3 regions of the Meiothermus ruber DSM 1279 genome follow, and region 1 is predicted to be linked to each of the others. Evidence: riboswitches for the same ligand, from Rfam matches in the RefSeq annotation. Region 1 holds a riboswitch; each other region holds the start of a gene.

Region 1 (3,263 bases):
TAGGTACCGGCCAGGTGCGCCGAGCCCGTCCAGGCGTGGAAGACCAGCACCGCGTTGCTGCGCTCGAAGTTGAGCTGGCCGTAGGTCTCGTAGCGCATGCGCAGCTCGGGCAGCACACCGCCGTACTCGAGGCGAAAGCCGCCGGCCACCAGGGCCTGGGCCGGCACCGGCGGTGGTACCCGGCCCCGGCTTTTGGGCGGTTTAATCAGCAGGGCTTCATGGTCGCCCCAGGCCTCTTGAATAAGCAGATCGCTCATTTTATTCGCCCTCGCTACACCGCAAAGCGCCAGGGCGGTTAGACGCCCACCCTCGAGCGCAGGGCCTGCTTGAGGTCGGCTTGGATGTCTTCGATGGCCTCCAGCCCCACGCTAATTCGCACCAACTCGGGGTTGACCCCCGCGCGAACCTGCTCCTCCGGCGATAGCTGGGAGTGGGTGGTGGAGGCGGGGTGGATGGCCAGGGTGCGGGTATCGCCCACATTGGCCAGGTGGGAGACCAGCTCGAGCCGGTTGATGAAGCTCTTGGCGGCCTCGTATCCACCCTTGAGGCCGAAGGTAAGCACCGATCCCGGCCTGCCCTTGAAGTACTTCTGGGCCTTGGCATAACTGGGGTGGTCGTCCAGGCCGGGGTAGTTGACCCAGGCCACCTCGTCCTGCTCACGCAGCCAGTGGGCCAGGGCCAGGGTGTTCTGCACGTGCCGCTCCGAGCGCAGCGAGAGGGTCTCGAGGCCCAGGAGCAGCAAGAAAGCCTCGAAAGGCCCCAGGCACTGCCCCTGGTCGCGCAGGCCGTCCACGCGGGCCTTGATGATGAAGGCCAGGTTGCCCAGGGCCTTGTGCAGCTCGAGGCCGTGGTAGCCGGGCTGGGGCTGGGTAATCAGGGGGTAGCGCCCGTTGTCCCAGTTGAAGTTGCCGCCGTCCACAATCAGGCCAGCGATGGCCGCACCGTGCCCCCCAATCCACTTGGTACCGGAGTGGGTTACCACGTTGGCCCCCCACTCGATGGGGCGGAAGAGATAGCCCCCGTGCCCAAAGGTGTTGTCCACAATCAGGGCGATGCCCCGCTCCTGGGCGGCCTGGGCGATGAGCTCGAAGTCGGGGATGTTGAGGGCCGGGTTGCCCAGCGACTCCAGGTACCAGAAGCGGGTTTTATCGTCGGTCAGGCGGATGAAATCGTCCACGCTCTCGGCGCTGTCGGTAAAACGGCTTTCAATGCCAAGCCGGGGCAGCGTCACTTTGAACTGGTTGATGCTGCCCCCGTAGAGGTTGGGGGTGGACACAAAGTTATCGCCGGCCTGGGCGATGTTGGTGATAGCCAGGAACTGCGCGGCATGGCCCGAGCTGGTGGCCAGGGCCGCCACCCCCCCCTCGAGGGCCGCGATGCGCTTCTCCAGCACATCGGTGGTGGGGTTCATGATGCGGGTATAAATGTTGCCGAACTCCTGCAACCCAAAGAGCCGGGCGGCGTGGTCGGCGTCCTTGAACTGATACGAGGTGGTGGCGTAGATGGGCACCTGACGGGCCCCAGTGGTGGGGTCGGGGCTGTAGCCGGCGTGTAGTTGCAGGGTCTCGAAACGGTGTTTTTGCGACATGCTGCTCTCCTACCACCCAGCGGACGGCGGCCAGGGCCGCCTGTTCCGATGGGAAATGATCCGCGTGGGATTTGGGGCGCTATCTTGGTAGGAGTTTTGCTATAGCAAAACCCCCTACCAGACGTTCTTTTATGACTGGAAGGGGGTACGGCTTCGACATCCCGCTGCGCCACTTTGTGTGCGCTCCCTTCTCTTATCTTTCCCAACTGCCAGGCTATGCCTAGCCTTGAACATCGTGTGCCTACAACGTTCAGCAGTCGGGCCGGAATTAGCACCTTGCAAAAAGCCATCTGGTGATGAGCAGAGGCTTTTTGTGGGTTGCTGCGACTTCGCAGGGCCGATCCCTCCATCGCTCTGGATAAAAGAACTTGATTGATTGTGGCCGCGCCCCAGCGCGGATAGATGTGAGTCTAGATAGACAACCCTGTGATGTCAAGCCCAGCCCTCGAGCTGTACCCTCCAGCCTTGTGGACGTTAGAATGGCACGCATGGAGATTACGCCGGAACTGGTGAAACATCTGAGCAGGCTTTCGCGGCTTGCTCTTACACCGGAGGAAGAGGCCAGGCTCGAGGGCGAGCTGCGCTCGATCGTGGGCTTTTTTGAAAAATTGAATGAGCTGAACACCGAGGGCCTGCCCGAGATGGCCCGGCCGGTGGAGATCACCAACCGCCTGCGGGCCGATCAGGTTCGCCCCTCGCTCGCACAGGAACAAGCCCTGTCGGTGGCTATAGAAGCGCACGAGGGCCAATTTAAGGTGCCCAGGGTTATAGAATAGCCGATGCGTTTGCACCCTTGGACTTTTTATGCTAGACATCAAATTCATCCGTGAGAACCCCGAAGCCGTTCGTCAGGCCATAGAAAAAAAAGGTCTTACCCTCGAGCTCGACAAACTGCTCGAACTCGACCAGGAGGTGCAGACCCTCAAGCGCACCATTGAAAAAATACAGGCCGAACGCAACGCCAACGCCAAGGCAGCGGCCAGGGCTAAGCCGGAAGAGCGGGCCGCCATGATCGAGCGGGGCAAAGAGATTGGCCGCCAGCTGGCCGAGCTCGAGCCCCAGTTGCGCACCCTCGAGGCCCAGCTCAAGCAGCTCCTCTACCTGACCCCCACCCTTCCCTGGGAAGGCGCCCCGGTGGGCCCGGACGACTCTTTTAACGTCGAGACGCGGGTGCACGGCAATCCGCGCACCTTCCTGTTTGAACCGCTGGATCACGTGGCCCTGATGGAAAAGAACGGCTGGGGTGATTTTGAGCGTGCCGCTAAGGTCTCCGGCTCACGTTCTTACATCCTTAAGGGCGATCTGATGGTCTACGAGCAGGCCCTGCTGCGGTTTGCCCTCGACCGGATGATCCAGGCCGGCTTCACGCCGATGAGCGTGCCCAGCCTGACCAAAGAGGAGGCGCTTTATGCCCACGGACAGTTTCCTGCTGCCCGCGACCAGGTCTACGCGGTGGATGGGGGGGAGGTCTACCTGGCGGGTACCGCCGAGGTGCTGCTGAACTACCTGCACGCTGGGGAAATCCTCGCGGAGACAGAACTTCCTAAGACCTACTGTGCGCTCTCGCCCTGTTTTCGCAGCGAGGCCGGCTCCGCCGGAAGGGATGTGCGGGGCCTGATGCGCGTTCACCAGTTCAATAAGGTGGAGCAGTACGTGCTGTGTAAAGCCGATTTGG
Region 2 (3,263 bases), 920 kb from region 1:
GCCCCAGCCTCGAGGCCGCATTAATGCGGGGCGCGATGCGAAAGGCAATCTCGCTGGCGCTGAATTCCTGGCAGTGTTCCGCTGCCAGTACTTTGAGGCCCAGGTTGGCGGAGTCGCGCAGGCGGCGCAACCCCTCCTGAACCAGGGCCCGATTAAAGCCCTGCAAAGGGGCCACGTCGGCCACCGTACCAATTGCGGCCAGGTCGGCGTACTCTAAGGGTGGATCCCGGCCCAGCAGTTCGTACACCTGCCACAGCAGCAAGAAGGCCACCCCCGAACCGGTGGGGTGCGCCTGGCCTTGCAGCCCGGGCGAGAGGGCCGGGTGCACCACCAGGCCCGGCGGCGGCGCAGCGCCCGGCGAATGGTGATCGGTGACCAGCACCGAGACCCCATTCTCGACCAGCGCGCGCAGCTCGGCATGGTTGGTGATACCGCAGTCTACCGTGATGAACAGGTCGCAGGCCTCGAGGTGCTCCGGCACCCGATCCATCAGCACCCCGTAGCCCTCCTCCAGGCGGTGGGGGATAAAGGCATGGATCTCGGCGCCCAGCCTCTCCAAACCGTTCAGCAGCAGCGCCGTGCCGGTCAAGCCGTCGGCGTCGTAATCGCCGTGAACCCGGATGCGCTCGCGTTTTTCCAAAGCTTCAATGATGCGCAAAGCCGCCTGCTTGAGGCCATCGATGGGAAGGCATACCAGGGGGGGCTCGAGGTCTTCTTTTCGCCGAAACCCCCGGTTCCAGAAGACCGCCGCCGCCAGCGGGGGTATACCCAGTTGCTCAATTAATGGTCGAAGTTCGGCCACATGGGGCCATTCACGGAGTCTCCACTTCATCCAGATCTCCACCACACCCGATCCACCCGGCGCCCCCAGGTTACAGGCAGGATGGGCCTCTGTCTCTTCCCATCGGGGGGGCTTGCTGGCTGCTTCTACTCAAGCTGTCCGATCCGGGATGACCGGGGTTTCTTCGGGGTGTTGTTTTTTGAGGGCCTCGAGCTCACCCCTGGCCTGGCGCAATTCCAGGTTGCGCTGGCGCAAGACGGCCTGGGCCCTTATCCAGCCGGTCAAGACGTATAGGCCCATCACCACCAGACCCAGCCCAAAAGCCCCCACCCACAACAGGCTCAGGTGAACCAGGCCCCAGGGCGTGCCGATCATCAACCCAGGCTGCAGCGCATACAGAACCCAGGCCACCGCGGCTACCCCCAGCACCACCGCGAAGGCCAGCGCACTCAGAACTTTCATACTTAGAAGTCTACCGCAGTTCTGAGTGAGAAAAGCGCCCAGGCTTGCGCAGACCATCGCTCGGTTAGTTTACAAAAGTTGTAACTTATGCTAGCCTACCCTTCACCAGGCGGCCGTGCCTGGTATCAAGGCTCTAGGCCTTATCCAGAGCAGCGGACAGGGCAACTGCCCGACGGGAACGGCCCGATGAAGCTGCGGCAACCTGCCAAAGGCAAGGTGCCAATTCCGGCCCGGCCTCTGCGCCGGGAAAGATAAGGGGGTTTGAATATCTTGGAAAAGTCGAGCACCATCTCCTCAATCCACACAGGTTATTCCGCTCCAGCCAGCAGCAAGATATCCAAAGGGCAGCGCCGCCAACCATCCCTTTCGCCAGGGGTTGTAATCTGGTTCACCGGTCTTTCCGGCGCCGGTAAAACCACCCTGGCCCGGGCCCTCGAGGTGCTCCTGTACGAAGCCGGATACCCGGTGGAGCATCTCGATGGCGATGCGGTGCGGGAGCACTTATCGAAAGGCCTGGGTTTTAGCCGGGAAGACCGCGACACCAACATCCGCCGCATCGGCTATGTGGCCAACCTGCTGGCTAAACATGGGGTTCTGGTGCTGGTAAGCGCCATCAGCCCCTACCGTTCCACCCGTGAAGCCGTGCTGGCCGAAGCCCCCAGAAAGCTCGAGGTCTACGTGGACGCCCCCCTGAAGGTGCTGATTCAAAGGGACGTGAAGGGCCTGTACGCCCGGGCCCTGCGCGGTGAAATACCGCACTTTACCGGAATTTCAGACCCGTACGAGCCCCCTTTGAACCCCGACCTGCACCTGCGCACCGATCAGATGAGCCTGCAGGAGTGCCTCAGCCGCCTGCTGGCGGCCCTGGCCCCTTTTGGCGTTGAGGAGGTACCCAAACGGTGATCCCTGAACACTGGAACCCCCAAACCCCGCCCCTCGAGGTCATCCAGTGGGCCCTGGAGCATTACCCCGACCTTATCATCACCAGCGCCTTCAACCTCAATGGGGTGGTGCTGCTCGAGCTGGCCGCACAGGCCGGCTATACCGGTGAGGTGGTGTTTGTAGACACCGGCTATCATTTCCCGGAGACCCTCGAGACCCGCGACCGTCTGTCGGCCCGTTATACGCAGATGCGCTTTGTAACCCTCAGCGCTGGGCTCCCGCCCGACCCCTGGGGACAGGAGCGCTTCCGCAGCGACCCCGACGGCTGCTGCAACGCGCGCAAAGTAGCCCCCCTACGCGCCTATCTCTCACAAAAGAATCCTTCGGCGCTGCTAAACGCCCGCAGCCGGGATCAGGCCTCCACCCGCCAAGGGCTGGATTTTCTCGAGCCCGGCCAGCGGTTGCGCATCAATCCGCTGGCCTACTGGCATCGCGCCCAGCTCGAGGCCTTTGCTCAAAAGCACCAACTTTTCGTTAACCCTCTGTACTGGTCGGGGTTTCTCAGCATCGGCTGCTGGCCCTGCACCCGCGCCGTGCGCCCCGGTGAGGAGGCCCGGGCTGGTCGCTGGTCAGGCCGGGGCAAAACCGAGTGCGGCCTGTGGCAGGGTGAACAAGCCTTGTAGGAGTTTTTTTATGGCTGAAAAACTTACAAATGTTGTAAACTTACCATCACCACACGGCGGAACGCTGGTTGAGCGCATACTGCAGGCCGACCCTCGAGAATACGAGCACCTCCCAGCCCTCGAGCTGGACGCACAGGGCTACGCTGACCTCGAGCTGATCGCCACCGGGGTCTACTCGCCCCTGCAAGGGTTCATGGGGGAGGCCGATTACCAACGCGTGCTGGAGGAAATGCGGCTGTCCAACGGCCTGCCCTGGAGCATTCCCATCACCCTGGCAGTCTCGCGCTCGCAAGCCGCCCTGTACCGCCAGCGTGTGCGCCTGGTCTGGCATGGGAGAACGGTAGGCTTGCTCGAGGTAGAAGAGCGGTATCAACCCGACAAAAGACAGGAGGCCCTGGCGATCTACCGCACCGCCGACCCCGCCCACCCCGGGGTGGCCGCCCTGCTGGCTCGAG
Region 3 (3,263 bases), 1.3 Mb from region 1:
GGGCGGGTTCTACCACCTCGGTGTCTTCCTCGGCAAAGAGCCCGGCCAGCAGCAGGGCACTCTTGACCTGGGCACTGGCCACCGGCAGCTCGTAGTGGATGCCCCGCAGCCCGCCGCCCCGGATGGCCAGGGGGGCTAGCTGGCCGTTCTCGCGGCCTTCGATGCGGGCGCCCATCTGCCGCAAGGGGAGGGTCACCCGGCCCATGGGCCGCCGCCGGAGCGAGGCATCGCCGGTGAGTACCGCGAATGTTTCCTGCCCTGACAAAAGCCCGGCCACCAGCCGCATCAGGGTGCCGGCGTTGCCACAGTCGAGCACGTCGCCGGGTTCTTTGAGCCGAAGGCCCACCCCTTTGATGTGAAAGTGCTGGCCCTGCTCGGTAATTTCGGCCCCAAGCTGGCGCATTACCTGGGCGGTGGAGAGGGTGTCGCCGGCCTTGAGCGGGTAGTAAAGCGTGCTTTCGCCCTGGGCCAGCGCGCCCAGCATGAGGCCGCGGTGCGTGACCGACTTGTCGCCGGGAACCCGGAGGGTGCCCTTGAGGGAGGGGGTGGGGGGGATGAGCCGTTCCATAAGTCCAACCGGGATTATAGCCTGTACGCGCAACCGGCCCGAGGTCTTGGGGCATTGATTTTTTCCGCTGCGAGGAGGGGGTTGGCGAATAGCATACTCACTTGGCTGGGTGATTTGCCGTTATAGTGGGGTGTCATGGATGATGCACACAACGCCCCTGAGCCCCGTTACTGGGAGAAGATTCGAACCGTGGCCGACACCCTGCGGGAACTCGAGGGCCCCATCATCGTGGTCTCGCACGTAGACCCCGATGGCGACGCCATAGGCTCGTCGCTGGGGCTCTTTCGAGCCCTGCAAGCCCTGGACAAGAAAGTGACCTGGATTGCCGACCCTCCGCGGTTTCTGCGGTTTTTGGTGCGGGAAGACGAGTACAGCGACCCCATCCAGCACGTGCCGGAGGGGGCCACCCTAGTGGTGCTGGACTCGGCGGAGCCCAGCCGGGTGGCGGGCGCGCCGGTGGAGGGATTCGTGATCAACATTGACCACCACGGCACCAACCCGCGCTTTGGCTACCTTTCGGTGGTGGATCCCTCCAAGGCTGCCACCGCCCAGATTGTCAAGGATCTGATTGACGCGCTGGGGGTCACCTGGACGCCCGAAATTGCCACCCCGGTGCTCACCGGCCTGATTACCGATACCGGCAACTTTCGCTTTGCCAACACCACCCCCGAGGTGCTGCACACCGCCGCCGAGCTGGTGGGGTATGGGGTGCGGCTGGCTGAGCTCACCGACCGATTGCAGTGGCGCCCGGTGAGCTACTTCAAGGTGATGGGGGCGGTGCTTTCCACGGTGGGGTTCCACTTTGGAGGCCTGCTGGTGACGGCCCATATGCCCAGCGGGATTAACGTGGAAGACTCCGACGACTTTGTGGGCATCATCCGCTACGCCGAAGGCAGCCAGATTGCGGTTTTTTTGCGCGAGCGCGAGGAAGGCGTGAAGATCAGCATCCGCAGCCGCGGCGGGGTCTCGGCCCAGGCGGTGGCGGTCAAGCTGGGCGGCGGGGGCCACGTGCCGGCGGCAGGGGCCACCCTGCGCGGTCTGACCCTGGAAGAGGCCTACCCCAGGGTGCTGGCGGCGGTGGAGGAAGAGCTCCGGCGGGCGGGCTACCTGTAGCACGGCCCTTTGGAGAAGCTGCTCGTAGACTGAACCGGCCCTGCGCAACGCGCGAAGGCTTCAACAGCCGCAGTCCGATGCGGCTGTTTGCTCCTGTACTTATCTTGACGATGACCCTTCCAGCCCATACCATTGCATAGAACCTTACCCGCCCAGGGTAAGCAGTTCTTCTATCCAGAGCAGCGGAGGGAACGGCCCGATGAAGCTGCGGCAACCTGCGGGGGCAATCGCCCATTACCGAGAAACCCCCGCGCTTGGTGCCAAATCCGCCCCGGTGTCGCTAGGCACAGCAAAGGCACCAGGGGAAAGATGGAAGAAGGGAAAAAAAGCCCTTCTTCGAGCAGGACTGAAGGAGGGTAGATGGATTTTTCCAGTCTGGCTGTTTTGAGTGGGCTTCCCCAACAAGATCCCCATAACGCGGTGGGCGTGCCGATCTACGCGACGGCGGCCTATGGTTTCGCCGACCTGGAGGACGGCGCGCATAAGTTTGCCACCAACCAGGGCTACACCTATACCCGCCTCCAGAACCCCACAGTGGCGGCCCTCGAGGCCCGTCTCACTGCCCTGGAAGGGGCTTTGGGGGCGGTCTGCCTGGCCTCGGGGCAGGCCGCCAGCTTTGCCGGTCTGCTGGCCTTGGTGCGCGCGGGCGACGAGGTGGTGGCCAGTCCCGGTTTGTTTGGCGGTACGGTGGGGCTGTTGAACCAGGTCTTCGGCCTGATGGGGGTGCGGGTGCACTTTGTGGCGCCCGAGGTGGCGGCGGTGCAGGCAGCCCTGAACGAGAAGACCCGGGCGGTTTTTGTGGAGGTGCTGGGCAACCCCTCGCTCGAGCTCCCCGACCTGCAAGGGCTGGCTGAGCTGTGCGAGGCCCACCGGGTGGCCCTGGTGGTGGACAACACCTTTGGCGCGGTGGGGGCCCTGGCCCGCCCCCTGGAGCACGGGGCACACGTGGTGGTGCACAGCCTGACCAAGTGGGCCAGCGGCCATGGCTCGATTCTGGGCGGGGCGGTGCTCTCGCGGGAAACCGCCCTCTGGCAGCATTACCCGCAGTTCACCAGCCCCGATGCCCAGGGCAAGATCCCCTGGGAGCAGTTTGGGGCGCGGTGTTTTCTGGAGCGGGTGCGCCAGCTGGGGCTCTCGCTGGGCGGGATGGTGCTCTCGCCCTTCAACGCCTATTTGCTTTTTCAGGGCCTGGAGACAGTGGCCCTGCGCATCGAGCGGGCCAGCCAGACCGCGCTGACCCTGGCCCGCTGGCTCGAGTCCCAGCCCCAGGTGGCCTGGGTGCGCTACCCCGGCCTGCCCACCGACCCAGCCCACCCCCGGGCCACCCAGTACCTGCGCGGGGGGTTTGGCAGCATCCTGACCTTTGGCATCCGGGGGGGGCTCGAGGGGGCCAGCCGCTTCCTTGCCAACCTGAAGATCATCCAGGCGCCCAACGTGGGGGATGCCCGCACCCTGGCGGTGCACCCCTGGACCACCACCCACAGCCGCATCCCCGAGGCGGCCCGCCGGGCGGCGGGGGTGGGCCCGGAGACCATCCGCCTTTCGGTGGGCCTCGAGAGCCCCCAGGACATTCAGCAGATGC

What was found. Region 1 has a riboswitch for S-adenosylmethionine ahead of MRUB_RS08660 (O-acetylhomoserine aminocarboxypropyltransferase/cysteine synthase family protein). Riboswitches for the same ligand answer to the same signal wherever they lie in the genome.
Region 2: it holds a riboswitch for S-adenosylmethionine, as region 1 does, so the genes downstream of both, cysC (adenylyl-sulfate kinase) here and MRUB_RS08660 (O-acetylhomoserine aminocarboxypropyltransferase/cysteine synthase family protein) in region 1, are expected to answer to the same signal.
Region 3: it holds a riboswitch for S-adenosylmethionine, as region 1 does, so the genes downstream of both, MRUB_RS02440 (O-acetylhomoserine aminocarboxypropyltransferase/cysteine synthase family protein) here and MRUB_RS08660 (O-acetylhomoserine aminocarboxypropyltransferase/cysteine synthase family protein) in region 1, are expected to answer to the same signal.

Annotation. Positions count from the first base shown of each region.
Region 1 is NC_013946.1:1,759,350-1,762,612, reverse strand. Features, by position in the region: gene metX (homoserine O-acetyltransferase MetX) at 1-257, opposite strand, end outside; gene MRUB_RS08660 (O-acetylhomoserine aminocarboxypropyltransferase/cysteine synthase family protein) at 296-1,588, opposite strand; SAM riboswitch class I at 1,836-1,953, opposite strand; gene gatC (Asp-tRNA(Asn)/Glu-tRNA(Gln) amidotransferase subunit GatC) at 2,077-2,364, shown strand; gene serS (serine--tRNA ligase) at 2,393-3,263, shown strand, end outside.
Region 2 is NC_013946.1:840,503-843,765, reverse strand. Features, by position in the region: gene MRUB_RS04350 (single-stranded-DNA-specific exonuclease RecJ) at 1-832, opposite strand, end outside; gene MRUB_RS04345 (LapA family protein) at 932-1,243, opposite strand; SAM riboswitch class I at 1,381-1,501, shown strand; gene cysC (adenylyl-sulfate kinase) at 1,505-2,146, shown strand; gene MRUB_RS04335 (phosphoadenylyl-sulfate reductase) at 2,143-2,808, shown strand; gene sat (sulfate adenylyltransferase) at 2,819-3,263, shown strand, end outside.
Region 3 is NC_013946.1:467,131-470,393, forward strand. Features, by position in the region: gene aroA (3-phosphoshikimate 1-carboxyvinyltransferase) at 1-568, opposite strand, end outside; gene MRUB_RS02435 (DHH family phosphoesterase) at 704-1,681, shown strand; SAM riboswitch class I at 1,849-1,997, shown strand; gene MRUB_RS02440 (O-acetylhomoserine aminocarboxypropyltransferase/cysteine synthase family protein) at 2,042-3,263, shown strand, end outside.